One region of the Stenotrophomonas sp. YJH_SMC_65 genome, then DNA from elsewhere that is predicted to be linked to it. Evidence: riboswitches for the same ligand, from Rfam matches in the RefSeq annotation. Region 1 holds a riboswitch; the other holds the start of a gene.
The links. A riboswitch is a leader RNA that binds a small molecule or an ion and turns the genes downstream of it on or off. The one in region 1 is predicted to bind thiamine pyrophosphate.

Region 1 (7,618 bases):
GGTGCAGAAGTACCTGCACAATCTCGATGCGTGGCGCGCGCAGAAGACCGAGGCGCAGGAGGCGATCATCGGCCGCACCAAGCACGACAACATCGAGCTGGATGACGCGCCGGCGGATGCGCAGAAGTCGCACAAGACCCTGTGCACCATCGAAGACGCCGACGGCGAGCACGAGATCCTGCGCGACAACATGCCGTTCGCCAACCCGGGCCGTGGCGAGTACGGTACCTACTTCATCGGTTACACCCGCCGCCTGTGGGTGATCGAGAAGATGCTCGAGCGCATGTTCATCGGCAATCCCGCACCGCTGCATGACCGCATCCTTGATTTCTCCACCGCCACCACCGGCGTGACCTTCTTCGCACCCTCGCGCAAGGTGCTGGCCGACCTGGGCGAGTGATCAACGCACGCGTATGCATCTGGAGGACGTATGTCTGTCTTGAGAGCCCCATTCCTGGCGGCATTGTTCATGGGCATCGCCGGCTGCTCGACAGCACCTGGTCTGCTTGAACAAACGCCCGAGTCATTTGGTTCTTCGAAATCGGTACAGCAGGTCACCGTTTGCCTGTCCCAGACATGGACACAACGCAACAAGGTCGTGCGCGTGCTGCCCACCGAATCCGGGCAGCGCATTGTCATCGACAACCCTGTGAACCATGGGGTGATTGCCATTGTCGAGCTTGCCTCTGTCCCGGCTGGTACGTCTGCACGCTACTGGAAGGGTGCAGGCCTCACCGGCTGGACACGTGATGATCTGAAGGCTTGTCTGGACTGATCGAAGGCAATCCCTCGCAATCGGGCAAGCTCGAAGCGCCGGGCCATCACCGGCCGCCATCCGCCTGTCATCTATGGCGCCGACCATGGCGCGCTGGATGGGAGTGCAGGAGGCAGGCGATGGTGTCAGCAAACAGGACCGGCCTACGCCGCTGGTGGCGGCGTCTGGCTGCGGTGTTCGGCGCGTTGGCACTGGGGAGTGCCAGCGTTTCCGCGCAGGAAGCCCCTGCGCACTGGATGGCCTACGCCGCCGCCGTGGGTGGCCAGCTGCAGCAGCGCCTGCAGCAGGAACAGGACCCGCAGGCGCAGCGTGTGCTGGCGTGGTTGCAGGCGCACCCTGACACACCGGCACCGCTGCCGGTGAGCGTGTGGATCGCGGCGGATGGCCGTATTTCGAAACTGGAATTCGACAGCCTGGGCGATGCCCAGGTCGACGCCGACCTGCGCGCGACGCTGCAGGCCGCGCCGTTGCAGGCGGCACCGCCGGCCGACATGCGCCAACCGATGCGATTGGGCCTGTTGCTGGAGCCGAAGTAGATCCATGCCATGCGTGGATGTGGTGGGTAGATGCCGACCTTGGTCGGCAGGCGCGCCAACCCAGGTTGGCGACTACCGGTAGCCCGGCCACGCATGGCGTGGCTCTATCGCGTTGCCACCTGCGGTTCACGCGCGGCGGCGCTCCACGCGCGCAGCCCGAACACGGCCAGGCCGAGGAAGAACACGTACAGTGCCGCGGTCACGTGCAGCGACTTGAACAGGTACGCACCCACATAGACCACGTCCACCGCGATCCACACCCACCAGCAGGCCACGTGGCGGCGTGCCTGCCACCACTGGCCGACCAGGCTCAGCGCGGTCAGCATCGCGTCCAGCCAGGGCAGCGCGGCATCGGTGAAGGTGTGCATGGCCGCACCCAGCGCCACGCCACCGCACAGGCCGAAGGCCAGGTCGCGCAGCAGCGTGCCGCGTGCCAGTGGCACGATGCGGATGCTGCCCTCATCGGCGGCGTGCTGCCGCCAGTTGAGCCAGCCATAGACCAGGAAGCCACCGAAGGCGACCTGCAGCAGGGTGTCCGAGTACAGCTTGGCCTCGGCGAACACCAGGCCATACAGCGCCACCGACAGCAGGCCCACCGGCCATGCCGACAGCCGGCGCCTGGCCATCAGCCAGACGCCGAGGATGCTGCACAGCGCGGCGGTCCACTCGAGCATCACGCCGCTCACAGCGCGAACGTCACCGACAGGCGGGCCTGTCGCGGTGCACCGGGGAACAGGTAGTAGTCACCGCCGCTGCTGCCGGTATCGCGCCAGTAGAAGCGGTTGAATACGTTGTCCACCGACAGGTTCCAGGTCACCGCGCGTTCGTGCAGGCGATGCTGGAAGCGCAGGCCGGCATCGAACACCGAGTAGTCCGGCGCGCGCACGCCACCGTCGGCGCGTGCCACGTTGGCACCGGCATAGCGCCAGCCACCGGTCACGTCCAGGCCCTGCACGAACGGCAGCGCGTAGGCCATGTGCACGCTGGCGCGTACCTTCGGCACGTTCACCAGCTGATGGCCTTCATAGGCCGGCGTGCCGGTGTCGCGCGCGCGCGCCTGCAGCACGCTGGCGCTGGCCACGATCTGCAGTGTGTCGGTCAGCTGGCCGTTGGCGGTCAGCTCCAGGCCGGTGTGGGTCTGCGTGCCTTCCTCGACGAAGGTGTAGCCGACGTCGCTGCTGTCGGGCCTGGCGTACTGGTACGGCTGCGAGATGCGGAACACCGCCGCGCCCAAGGTCAGTGCTTCGACCGGCACGTACTTCACGCCCACTTCCAGCTGCCGCGACTGCACCGACGGCAGGAAAGTGTCGGCATTGCTGGTCCAGAACGGCGCTTCCTGTCCCAGCGAAATGCCGCGCACGTAGCTGGCATAGGCGTTGAGCTGATCGGTGGCCTTCCACACCACCGCGGTCTGCGGCAGGAACCGCGACAGGCGGCTGTGCCGCTGCGGAACGCCACGCTTGTCGTAGGCACGCTCGTCCAGGCGCACGAAGCGGCCACCGGCCAACCACTGCCAGTCATCGCCAAAGCTCATCCGGTCCAGCGCGAAGAACGCGGTCTGGCGGCTGTCCAGGCGTCGTGCGGAGGGGCCGGGCATCTTCGGCGACGGCGCGAACACGGGCACCTGCGGGTCGTGGATGTTGCTGGTGCCGACGTACTCGTTGACGCTCGGGCGCTTGTCCACGGTGCGGCGGAAGTAGTCGGCACCGAGGGTCAGCTGATGGCCGACGCTGCCGGTCTCGAAGTGGCCACGCAGCTCGGCACGGGCCTGCTGGTTGCGGCGGGTGTCGTCCGGGCTGCGGTAGTCGTAGACATCGTAGTCGCCGTTGGGCGCGAAGTAGTTGCCTGGCACGCTGCCATCGGCGCACTGCACGGCGTAGTAGCAGCCGTAGGCGAAGGCGACGTTGTCATCGATCACCGAGCGGCTGTGGCCGACCGAGACGCGCGACTGCCAGGCATCGTTGAAGTCGTAGGTATGCAGCGCGGTGATGTTGGTGCTGGCGATATCCACCGGGCGCTGCCACGGCTGGTAGCCGAGCAGGTGCTCGCGGTCGACACCGCGCGGCAGGTCACGCGCGCCCAGCAGCTGGTAGCCGGACACCGAGCGCTGCGAGCTGGTCTGGTAGTTGGCATCCACTTCCAGCTTGCCGCGCTCGCCGATCAGCCAGTCGGCGGCCAGCGAGTAGAAGTTGCGGCGGCCATCGGCGTGCGCGACGTAGGAATTGCTGGAGTCCCATGCGGCATTCAGGCGCAGGCCGAAACGCGGGGTGATCCAGTGGCCGACATCGACGGCGACGTAGCGTGAGCCTTCCGAATCGGTGCCGAGCGTGGCGGTGCGTACTTCAGCCGGGCGCTTGCCGATGTAGTTGATGATCCCGCCCGGCGCCATCACCCCTGCCGCCAGGCCGGCTTCACCCTTGAGGATCTCGACCGACTGCACGTTCTCCAGCGCCAAGCGTTGCTCGCCGGCGATGGACAGCCCGTTGAAGCGGTAGCCGGTGGCGGCGTCCAGCGCGAAGCCGCGGATGGCGATGTTCTGGTAGTAGCCCACAGGTGCATACGCATCACCCAGCGAGGCATCGTTGCTGGCCAGCTCGGACAGCGAACGTACCTGGCGACGTTCGAGATAGTCGCGCTCGAGCACGTTCACCGAAGCCGGCGTGTCCTTCCACGAACCGCCGCCGAAGGCATTCACGCGCGAGGTATCGGCCTTCGGCTTGCCGGCCTCCACGCGCACCGCCGCCAGTTCGGTCGGCGAGCGTTCGGCACCAGTGGCAGCCGCATCGGTGGTGGCCTCGGCCTCGCTGGCATGCAGCGGCAGCGCGGCGCAGAGGGCGAGTGAGAGCAGGGTGGGGCGCAGGCAGCGGTTCATTCGGTTCGTCTTCGGACAACAAGGGAGACGAAGCGACGGCGCGCAGGTGCACCGGCCCATGATGGGGGTGTGGCTGCGGCTCAAAGCTCCCTACGCCGGTGCAAACCGGATCAGGTTCCAAGGGACTCTCTCAGCCTGGCAGATCCAGGCACCCCCGCTTCAGGTGACCATTTCACTACAAATGGTACGGATTTGCGAGCGCCAGCCGGGGTCAGATCCCTTTCCTGCGGAAAGGGATCTGACCGCAACGCTGCGTCAACCGGATCACGCGACGGCGTGCAGGGCCTGCAGCAGTGCCCGCCCCGGCGCGCTGTGGAACCACGCCGGATGGCCCAGCATGAAGGGCTGCCAGGCCACGTCGGCATTCGCGGTTGAGCGGGTGACACCTTCGAAGTACTCCACTTCGGACAGTGCGAAGTCGAAATGGACCATTGGCAGCAGGTCGGCCAGCAGGTGCACGCGTGCCGCCGACAACGGCAGCACCTCGCGGTAGCCGTCGAGCAGGGCCAGCGCGATATCGATGCGCACCGCCTCCATGCCGCGCTCCAGTTCCAGCCACGCCACTGCGTTGCGCTCGATCGCGGTGGCGAGGTCGAACAGCGCGCTGGTGGGCGACGCCAGGCCGAAATCCAGCACGGTGCTGACCTCGCCGTTGCGCCACAGCAGGTTGGAGACATGCCAGTCGTTGTGCGCCCACAGCCGGGGCTCGGCGCGCAGGCGCTCGGCCAGGCCGGCGTGCCACGGCAGCACGTCGCGCTGCAGCTGTGCTTCCCATGGAATGCGCGCGAGATAGCGTGCCAGCCCGGGACGTTCATCCAGTCCTGCCTTGATGGCGGCGATCGGATCGTCGGCACGGATCAGGTCGTCGCGCGCCACCAGCAGATGGGTGCTGCGCTGGGGCGCGTGGTAGCTGGCGGCGGCACGGTGCAGCTGTGCGAGCGTGCGCCCTGCTTCGCGGGCCTGCGCGACATCGGTCAACAGCGACCACGACACCGCGTCGCGATACAGGTCGTCGCCCACGCCGACATCGTGCAGTTCAAACGTCCATTCGCCGTGTTCGACCGCAGTGTGGCCATCGGTGGCCGGCAGCACCTGCACCACTGGCACGCCGGCGGCGGCGAGATGGGCGATGAAGTGGTGTTCTTCTTCCAGACAGGCCGCGCTGCGCACGCTGTGGTGGTGGCGCTTGATGAATACCGGTGCGCGCGTGCCATTGACGATGGCGGCGGCAGACAGCGGCCGCGGGCTGTGCCAGCGCGGTTGGCTGTGCCCGCCCAGCTGCGGGTAACGCGTACTCAGCCACGCGATGTCCGCCGCGCTGATCGGTGGCCAGTCGGCAGCGACCTCGTCGTTGTTGAGGCCCTGCACGCGGTGGGAGGAAGACGTCATGCCACAGTCCGATCGGGAAAGTCACATCCAAGGCTGCGCATTCAACGCCATGCGCGTGGCCAACGCAAACGGGCGGGTCATCGACCCGCCCGTCTCCGCGTCATCGGTATGTCGGCGCTGCTTACCAGCCGCGATGGCTGCCGCGGTCGTGGTAGTAGCGGTTGTCGTAGTAGCGCTCACGCTGCCAGCGGCGGTCATCGCCACGGTCGTAGTAGCCACTGCGGTAGTAGCCACGGTCGTAACGGCGATCGTAGCGGTCGTCGTAACGGCGATTGTCGTAGTAACGGCGGTCGCGGCGGTCGGAGGTGGTCAGGTTGCCGATCGCGCCGCCGGCCACGGCACCGCCGACGGTGGCCGCAGGGTCGCCGTTGGACAGCAGGTTGCCGGCCACGCCACCGACCACGGCGCCGACCAGGGTGCGCTTGTCCTTCCTCGACATCGCGCTGGCATCGCTGACCACGGCGACACCGGCAACCAGTGCCAGGGCCATCGCCAGACCACGGAAGTTGAGTGTGGAAGTACTGAGCATGTTCGGTTCTCCTGTGAGGTGCATGCCACGCTGGGCAGGGAGGGCGCGGGGCGCCCCGGCTGCCGTGGAGACCACGCTGGCGTTCCGACATTGCCGGAACATTGCCTGGCCTACCGGGCGGCTTGCGCATTCATCTAGCGGCAGGCGGCATGAAGCAAGGCTGAAAGTGGCTTTTACCGCTCAGCTGGCAGAAAGGGAAAGGGCCGCGCATGGCGCGGCCCCTCCCGGTCTGCAAGGCGCTGCGGGCTCAGACGCCCATGGCCTTCTGCGCCTGGCGGGTCTGTTCCTGCTGCGCGTCCTGCTGCTGGTGCAGCACGTTCGGCGCGCCCTGCACCGCGCCGCTGCTGAGCGCCATGCTCTGCTCGCTGGCGGTGCGGGTTTCCACCGCAACGCGGCTGGCCGCCGGGTCACCGACCGTGCCCTGCACGGCGAACAGGCGCTCACCGTTCGGGCTGGGCACCACCGCGTCGATGCGCTGCAGGCCGGCGGCATGCGCCTCCCTGGTCAGGGCCGCTGCGGCGCTTTCCAGCGCGTGGCGGTCCTTGAAGGTGCCCGCCGGCATCCGCTCCAGGCCTTCGGTGGCCTGCAGGTACATCGGGTTGCGCGGGTGCCGCTCGTCGTTCAGCAGCGGGCGCTCGCGGGCCTCCTTGATCGCATCCAGCGTCTTTGCACCGACGATGCCGTCGGCAACCAGCCCGTTGTCCTTCTGCAGCTGGCGTACCGCCGCTTCGGTATTGCGGCCGAAGCGGCCGTCCTCGGCCAGCGGCTTGCCGTCGGCCCCGGCATAGCCGAGGTGGCCCAGCTGCTCCTGCACCTTGCGCACGCCCTCGCTGTGCGCGCCCGGCTTGTACAGCTCGGCGTGCGGGGCGGCAGCGGCCTTGTGTTCGGCCGCAGGCTTGCCCTGGGTCTGCTCATGCGATTGGGTGCGGCTTTCCAGCAGGTCGCGCGCCTTGGACAACGGGTCCGACGCGAACAGCTTCCAGTGCGGGTGGTCCTTCACCTGCTTGAGGTAATCCTCCACCGGCATGGTGTGCACGCCCTTGCTGCCGGTGGACTGGCTGATCAGCAGCTTGTCGGTGTTCGGGTCGCGCACCACCATCACGATGTGGTCGATGCCATTCCAGTGCTCGTGGCGGGTCCTGGCCGTATCCAGGCCGATGACCATGCCTTCCTTCAGCGCACCGGGCTTGAGGATGGCGTCGCGCTCGAGCAGCACGCCGGACTGTTCGACGGCCTTGTGCACGATGCCGCCGGAACCGAGGTTGCCCAGGTCGATGCGGTCGGCCTTGCTGAAGACAGCGTGCCCGGCCTTCTGGTTGATCTCGTCCATGGTCCGGTTCTGCAGGGTGCCGACCCAGCCGGAGCAATCGATGTAGCCCTGGTCCACGTTCTTGCCGGTCTTGCCCGGCACGTACAGCGCGTGGCCCGGGATGTTGATGGCGTACTTCACATCGTCGTACTTCACGCCAGCGTCGTACGCGGCGTGCAGTTCGATGCCCGGCTTCGGCGCAGCAGGA
Region 2 (7,618 bases), on a different contig from region 1:
GCACCCGCCACAGATCGCCCAGCTGCGGATTGCGCACGAACACCAGCCATTGCCCATCGGGCGAGTAGCGCGGTGCGTAGTCGAAGTCGTCCTGGTCGACGCTGTACGCCAGCGCGCGCCACTGACCACTGGCCAGGTCCAGCACGCGGATGCCACGGTGCGCGTAGCGCCCGACCATGCTGCCGAACACCAGGCCGCGACCATCGGGCGTCCAGTCGAAGCTGAGCAGCTCGGTGCCATCGCAGCGCGTGGCCTGGCGCAGGGCGCCACCGGTTGCGCTGGCGATCAGCACCTGGCAGCCACCGTCGGCGGAGAACCGTGCGAAGGCAATTTCGCGACCATCCGGCGACCAGTTCGGGAATCGATCGACGGCACCGGCCGGCGGCGCCAGCAACTGGCGCGCCGGCGCGTTGCCGGAGGTCTGTACCTTGATCGCACCACCGCCGTTGCCATCTTCGTTGGCGCCTTCATAGGCCACCAGCGAACCATCCGGTGACAGCGTGGGATAGGTTTCAAAGCCGCTGGTTGCGGTGATCAACCGATAGGGACGCTGGGGGCTGCCGATCACCCGCGTGCCGTTCTCCACGGCGGCCTCCACCGGCGAACTGCTGGCCGGTGCGCGGCGCAGCAGCAGCGTGGTCATCACCAGCAGCGTGGCCAGCATCAACACGCCCAGCGCCAGCAGCACGCGGCGGCGGACATGGCGCCAGCGGCGGCGCGATTCCTGCGCGCGCGCGGGCAGCACCGCAGCGGCGGCGAGTGCGGGCTGCACGTCCACACCTTCGTCGTCAGGCAAGCCCGCAGCCGACGGCTCCGCATCGTCCAGCGCCTGTACCGGTACCAGAAGCCGATAGCCGGTCTTGGCAATGGTCTCGATGTAGGCCTGGCCGCTGTCGTCGTCGTTGCTGAACGCCTTGCGCAGCTGGGTAACGGCCTGGGTCAGCACATCGTTGGTCGGCAGCGTGTCCGGCCACACCTCGGCGAACAACTCGTCGCGGGTGACCACACGGCCCGGCTGCCGCAGCAGCACGCGCAGCACGCCCAGCGCCTTCGGCGTCAGCCGGCGCGGACGACGCGCACCGACGACCTCGACTTCGCGCGAGGACAGAGTGACGATGCACTCTCCTATCCGTATCCGATCGGACACGGGTGGCTGTATTTCGCTGCTGTTCATTTTCTGCTACACAGTAGAGACAGGTCCCGGGCAGTGTTTGCCTTCGTTACGGTCCCGTCCTGGGAACAGCGAAAAGCCAGACTCCGCACAAAGCATCGGCGCATACCGCAAAAACAATCGAGCGCGCGAATACTAGCCTATGCAAGTTACCTCGCCTATCGCGTGGTCGACATCAGGCTCTCTCTCGCCGACGCATTCACATAATTCGCGACATCATTCGCGCCCTCTTGGGCGCGAAATTTTTATCTGGCGTTCATTTTCACATGCGCCGCAGCATGGTCAATCCGACCAGCCGCGAAACCACCAAAGCCACGTACATCACGCCGGAAAACTGCTCCAGCATGACCAGTGCTCGTGCCTGTGGATGAAGCGGCACGACATCACTCAAGCCGACTCCAGACAGCAAGCTGAAGCTGAGATAAAGCAGCTCCATCCAACTGCGCTGCGCCTGCCCGCCGGTGCCCTGGAAACTGCCCGGATACCACTGCTGGCACACCGCGAACGCGAAGGCGAACGCCCACGCCAGCAGGGTGAAGGTTGCGCCTGCTGCGAACAGTTCGTCGCGGGTGACCTTGTGGTCCTGGAGCATGTAGGCAATCAGGGCGCCAGCCGTGTAGAAGTACAGCAGGCTCTCCAGCACCTGCGCGGTGGTCAGCAATGCGGTGCGCTCGAGCAATGCGCCTGCCAATGAGAACACCACCGAGGGAATGGCCAGCAAAAGCGCCAGCCAGGTGCCCAGCGGGCTGCGCTGGACCACCCACAGCGCCAAGCCGAGTACCGCCATGCCGAACATGCCCAGTGCCGCGCGGCCGGCGGCGGTGTCATCCAGCGCGGGATACAGCAGCACCGCCAGCAGCTGCGCGCCCAGCAACCAGGCCGAAGGATGCCGGCGGGCAATGGCCAGCCAACGGGTGGTCATGGCAACAGGCATGGTGTCCTTTCCCCGGGATGATGGGCGGAGGATAGCCGGGAGCGGCGTGATGAGCGGTAGTGCCGGCCGCGGGCCGGCACCACCGTCTGCGCATCACCCCTGGTGGTAGACCTCGGCACCCGCGGCGCGGAACTCCTCCGACTTCTCCTTCATGCCGGCCTCGGCGTAGTCACGCACATCCTGGGTGATCTTCATCGAACAGAAGTGCGGGCCGCACATCGAGCAGAAGTGCGACAGCTTGTGCGCATCCTTCGGCAGCGTTTCGTCATGGAACTCCCTGGCCTTCTCCGGATCCAGGCCAAGGTGGAACTGGTCTTCCCAGCGGAACTCGAAGCGCGCCTTGCTCAGTGCGTTGTCGCGTACCTGCGCGCCCGGATGGCCCTTGGCCAGGTCGGCCGCATGCGCGGCGATGCGGTAGGCCATGATGCCGTCACGCACGTCCTGGCGATTGGGCAGGCCGAGGTGTTCCTTCGGCGTCACGTAGCAGAGCATCGCCGTGCCGAACCAACCGATCATCGCCGCACCGATCGCGCTGGTGATGTGGTCGTAGCCCGGCGCGATGTCGGTGGTCAGCGGCCCCAGCGTGTAGAACGGCGCTTCGCCGCATTCACGCAGCTGCTTGTCCATGTTCTCCTTGATCAGCTGCATCGGCACGTGGCCGGGGCCTTCGATCATGGTCTGCACATCATGCTTCCAGGCGATCTTGGTGAGCTCACCCAGCGTCTCCAGCTCACCGAACTGCGCCGCGTCGTTGGCATCGGCGATGCAGCCCGGGCGCAGGCCGTCACCCAGCGAGAAGGTCACGTCATAGGCCTTCATGATTTCGCAGATGTCTTCGAAGTGCGTGTAGAGGAAATTCTCCCTGTGGTGCGCCAGGCACCACTTGGCCATGATCGAACCACCACGGCTGACGATCCCGGTCACGCGCTTGGCGGTGAGCGGCACGTAGCGCAGCAGCACGCCGGCGTGGATGGTGAAGTAGTCCACGCCCTGCTCGGCCTGCTCGATCAGCGTGTCGCGGAAGATCTCCCAGGTGAGCGCTTCGGCGCGGCCGTCGACCTTCTCCAGCGCCTGGTAGATCGGCACGGTACCGATCGCCACCGGCGAGTTGCGGATGATCCACTCGCGGGTTTCGTGGATGTGCTTGCCGGTGGACAGGTCCATCACGGTGTCACCACCCCAGCGGATCGCCCACACCAGTTTCTCCACCTCTTCGGCAATGCCCGAGGACACCGCGCTGTTGCCGATGTTGGCGTTGATCTTGGTCAGGAAGTTGCGGCCGATGATCATCGGCTCGCTTTCCGGATGGTTGATGTTGTTGGGCAGCACCGCGCGGCCGCGCGCGATTTCATCGCGCACGAACTCCGGCGTGATGATCTTCTGGATCGAGGCGCCGAACGCCTCGCCCGGGTGCTGCTGCAGCAGGCCGGCATCGCGGATCGCGTCCAGCCGCTGGTTTTCGCGGATGGCGACGAATTCCATTTCCGGCGTGATGATGCCGCGGCGCGCATAGTGCATCTGGGTGACGTTCGCGCCTGCACGTGCACGTCGCGGCAGGCTGCGTGTGGGGAAGCGCACAGCATCGAGCTTCGGATCGTGCTCGCGGTCGCGGCCGAACGACGAACTCAGGCCGTCGAGCTGTTCGGTATCGCCGCGCTCCTCCACCCAGCCACGACGCAGCGCCGGCAGGCCCGCGGACAGATCGATACGCGCGTCCGGATCGGTGTACGGGCCCGACGTATCGTAGACCGTGACCGGTGCATTCTCCTCGCCGCCGAACAGCGTCGGCGTGCGGGTCAACGCGATCTCGCGCATCGGCACCTGCAGATCCGGACGCGAACCGGGTACGTGGATCTTGCGCGAGCCGGGAATGGGCCGGGTCACGGATTCGGAGAGTTGCTGGGCCTGTTGCTGCAGGGCGGAGAGCTGTGCGTTCATCGGGCATCGTCCAGGAAGGTCAGGGACGAAGCGGCGGCGCACTGCGACCGCGCACGGACGGTCCTTGGGCGGTGTCCGGGCACGGCTGCACTGCAAAGCTTCCCTACGCCGGTATGAGCCGGATCAGGTTCCAAGGGACTGTCTCAACCGTGGCCACATGGCCGCGGTACCCCCGCTTCTTGGCGTGCATTAGAGCATAGACCGCCCGCTCCGGGAGTTGCCCCCGCGGTCAGATCCGCTTTCCTGTGGAAAGCGGATCTGATCCGGATCGTTGTTCGTTAACAGAACCATGACGTCGCGTTCAGTAACGTGCACGTCCGTCGCCCTCCAGCGACCGATGCGTCCTTCGCCGCCGACGCGGCCCCTGCCCGGTTCGCGCTGCATGCCGCCGGTCCTTCGCTGCAAGCTCTGCTCGCTCCCCTCAATCCCTTGATCGGAGAAGCTCCTTCATGGTGTTTCGCGTTTCCATTGCACTGGTTCTCCTGCTGGTGCTGCTTGCCGGTATTGCACCAGGCCCCTTCAATGCCGTGGTGCAGTCGATGCTGGCAGAAGTCATCCGCAGCGTCGGCTGGCTGTACCTGCTGGTGGTATTCCTGGCCCTGGTGTTCCTGATGTACCTGGCTTTCGGTCGCTTCGGCAACCTGCGCATCGGTGGCGAAGACGCCGAGCCCGAGTTCTCGCGAGCCAGCTGGATGTCGATGCTGTTCGCCGCCGGCATGGGCATCGGCCTGGTGTTCTGGGGCGCCGCCGAGCCCATTTCGCACTTCAGCAAGCCACCGGAAGGGCTTGCTCCGCAGAGCCTGGATGCGGCACGCGCCTCGATGCGCTATGCATTCTTCCACTGGGGCCTGCACCCGTGGGCCATCTATGCGCTGATCGGGCTGGCAATGGCCTGGTTCCAGTTCAACCGCAACGGCCGCGGCCTGGTCAGCGACATGCTGCAGCCGATCATCGGCCGCCACCATCGCGGCTGGATCGGTAGGGCGGTCAACATCGCTGCAGTGGTCGCCACCGCGATCGGTGTCGCGACTACGCTGGGCTTCGGCACCATCCAGATCGCCGCCGGCATCGAGCGCGTCTTCAGCGTGCAGGCTACCGTCGCAGTGCAGATGACCATCATTGCCGTCGCCTTCGTGCTGTACATGGCGTCCACCGCCAGTGGCGTGGAGCGAGGTGTGAAGTGGCTGTCCAATTTCAACCTGGCGTTGGCTGCCCTGCTGGCCGCCATCCTGCTGGTGCTGGGGCCGACCGGCTTCATCTTCGATACCTTCACCACCACGCTGGGCTCCTACCTCAACCAGCTGGTGACGATGAGCCTGCGCATGTCACCGTTCTCCGGCAGCACCTGGGTGGCGGACTGGACAATCTTCTACTGGGCCTGGTGGATCTCGTGGGCACCGTTCGTGGGGTCGTTCATCGCACGCATCTCGCGCGGCCGCAGCGTGCGCGAGTTCGTGATCGGCGTAGTGCTCGCGCCGACGCTGCTGGGCTTCTTCTGGTTCGCCGTATTCGGCGGCACCGCGCTGTGGGCACAGATCTTCGGCCATGCCGACCTGGTGCAGGCGCTGGGCAATGGCTACGAGACCGTGCTGTTCACGCTGTTCGACAGCATGCCGCTGCCGCTGCTGCTGTCGTGCATCGCACTGGTACTGCTGATGATCTTCTTCGTGACCTCGGCCGACTCGGCGGTACTGGTGCTGGCCAGCATGTCCACTGACGAAGCAGGCGATCCTCCGTTGAAGCGCAAGCTGGCCTGGGGCATCGCGGTGGCGTTGATCGCAGCGGCCTTGCTGCTGGCCGGTGGCCTGGATGCACTGCAGGGCATGATCACGATTGCGGCGTTGCCATTCGCGCTGCTGATGGTGCTGGTGATGGTGTCGCTGTACCGCGTGCTCGACCAGGAGTACACGCGTGAGCGGCGGCAGGCGCAGCGCCAGCGGCACATGATCGATGCGTGGATCGCGCGCGAGATGGCGGCGCAGGAGGAGACCCAGGCCGAAGCGGCGCGCGCGCAGGATTCGGATTGAGGATGTTTTGCAGCCTGCGGCTGCACTGCTTTTTTCAAGCAACGGCAACGTCTAAACCGGCTTTGGGATGCTGAGGGTTTGGCGGGGCGGTGTGGGTGGGCAGGACACGCCGTAAACCCATCCTTGGGGGCTCGATGGCGCCATCCATAGCGCCAACGGTCCTGCCCACCCACACCGCCCCACGCCCGACAGATTTTCGGTGACGGTTGGTTTTCCACGCTTTGCGTGGAAGATGTGTATCGGAAAACAAGAAGGGGTCGGATCCGTTTTCCTGCGGAAAACGGATCCGACCCCAACCCAAAGCCCGCGGCTGTTGCCGTTGCCTTTGCTCTTGCTCTTCTTTTTCCCTTCCTGCGGTGACGGACACGGAAACTGTCCGTGGCCGGGCGGGTGGGTTGGCTGGGGGCGTGAGCCGCATGGATGCGGCGACCGAGCCTACAGGGACGTATTCACGGCGTCCCCCAGACAATCCACCCGCCTGGCCAAGCCAAGCATCGCTGAACCATCACCGCAGAGGGGGCTGCGCCCGGTGGCCGGGAAACCTCAATACCCCGCCGCCTGCCCATCCTTGCGACTCTCCGAAGCTCCGTAATAAACCCCGCTCTCGGGGTCGCGCATGATCGCCTGGTACCCGCCATAAGGCCCATCGGCGAACACGATGCGATGCCCCTTGCGCATCAGCGCACGCACCGTCTCGTACGGGAAGCCGGTTTCCAGATTCACTTCACCACCGTCGGTCATCGCCGTGGCCTGTCCGGTCGGTTCGGTCGAGCCCTCGTGCTGGATGCGCGGTGCGTCACCGGCTTCCTGCAGGTTCATGCCGAAATCCACCAGGTTCATCACAATCTGCGCGTGGCCCTGCGGCTGCATCGCGCCGCCCATCACGCCGAAGCTGGCGTACGGCTTGCCGCCCTTGGTGATGAACGCCGGGATGATCGTCTGGAACGGCCGCTTGCCCGGTGCATAGCCGTTGGGATGGTTCTTCTGCAGCACGAACATCTCGCCACGATCCTGCAGGATGAAGCCCAGTCCCGGCGGCGCCATGCCGCTGCCCATGCCGCGGTAGTTGGACTGGATCAACGACACCATCATGCCGTCGGCGTCGGCCACGGTCATGTAGATCGTGTCGCCTTCTTCCAGCTGCTTCGGCGTGCCCGGCTGCACTTCCTTCAGCGCCTTGTCCATCGAGATCAGTGCGCGGCGCTGCGCGGCGTATTCCTTGGAGATCAGCTTCTGCACCGGCACCGGCTGGAAGGCCATGTCGGCATAGAAGCGCGCGCGGTCGGCGAAGGCCAGCTTCTTCGCTTCGACGAACAGGTGCACGTGCTCGGGTGAACCGAACGGGATCTTCGAGAAATCGTAGCCTTCCAGCACGTTGAGGATCTGCAGGGCGGCGATGCCCTGGCTGTTCGGCGGCAGCTCCCACACGTCGTAGCCACGGTAGTTGCTGCTGACTGGTTCGACCCACTCACCATGGTGGTCGGCCATGTCCTGGTAGCTCAGGTAGCCACCATTGGCCTTGAAGTAGTCGCCGATGGCGTGGGCAAT

Region 2: it holds a riboswitch for thiamine pyrophosphate, as region 1 does, so the genes downstream of both, thiC (phosphomethylpyrimidine synthase ThiC) here and AC5P7A_RS11345 (TonB-dependent receptor) in region 1, are expected to answer to the same signal.

The regions. Positions count from the first base shown of each region.
Region 1 covers NZ_JCAFSR010000005.1:196,365-203,982, reverse strand. Annotated here, with positions in the region: gene AC5P7A_RS11365 (Dyp-type peroxidase) at 1-400, shown strand, start outside; gene AC5P7A_RS11360 (hypothetical protein) at 431-775, shown strand; gene AC5P7A_RS11355 (hypothetical protein) at 895-1,311, shown strand; gene pnuC (nicotinamide riboside transporter PnuC) at 1,416-1,985, opposite strand; gene AC5P7A_RS11345 (TonB-dependent receptor) at 1,994-4,183, opposite strand; TPP riboswitch at 4,254-4,349, opposite strand; gene AC5P7A_RS11340 (phosphotransferase enzyme family protein) at 4,448-5,572, opposite strand; gene AC5P7A_RS11335 (glycine zipper 2TM domain-containing protein) at 5,694-6,101, opposite strand; gene AC5P7A_RS11330 (peptidoglycan-binding protein) at 6,349-7,618, opposite strand, start outside.
Region 2 covers NZ_JCAFSR010000006.1:292,510-300,127, forward strand. Annotated here, with positions in the region: gene AC5P7A_RS13625 (winged helix-turn-helix domain-containing protein) at 1-1,174, opposite strand, end outside; gene AC5P7A_RS13630 (ion channel) at 1,434-2,105, opposite strand; gene thiC (phosphomethylpyrimidine synthase ThiC) at 2,199-4,043, opposite strand; TPP riboswitch at 4,126-4,227, opposite strand; gene AC5P7A_RS13640 (BCCT family transporter) at 4,493-6,070, shown strand; gene ggt (gamma-glutamyltransferase) at 6,614-7,618, opposite strand, start outside.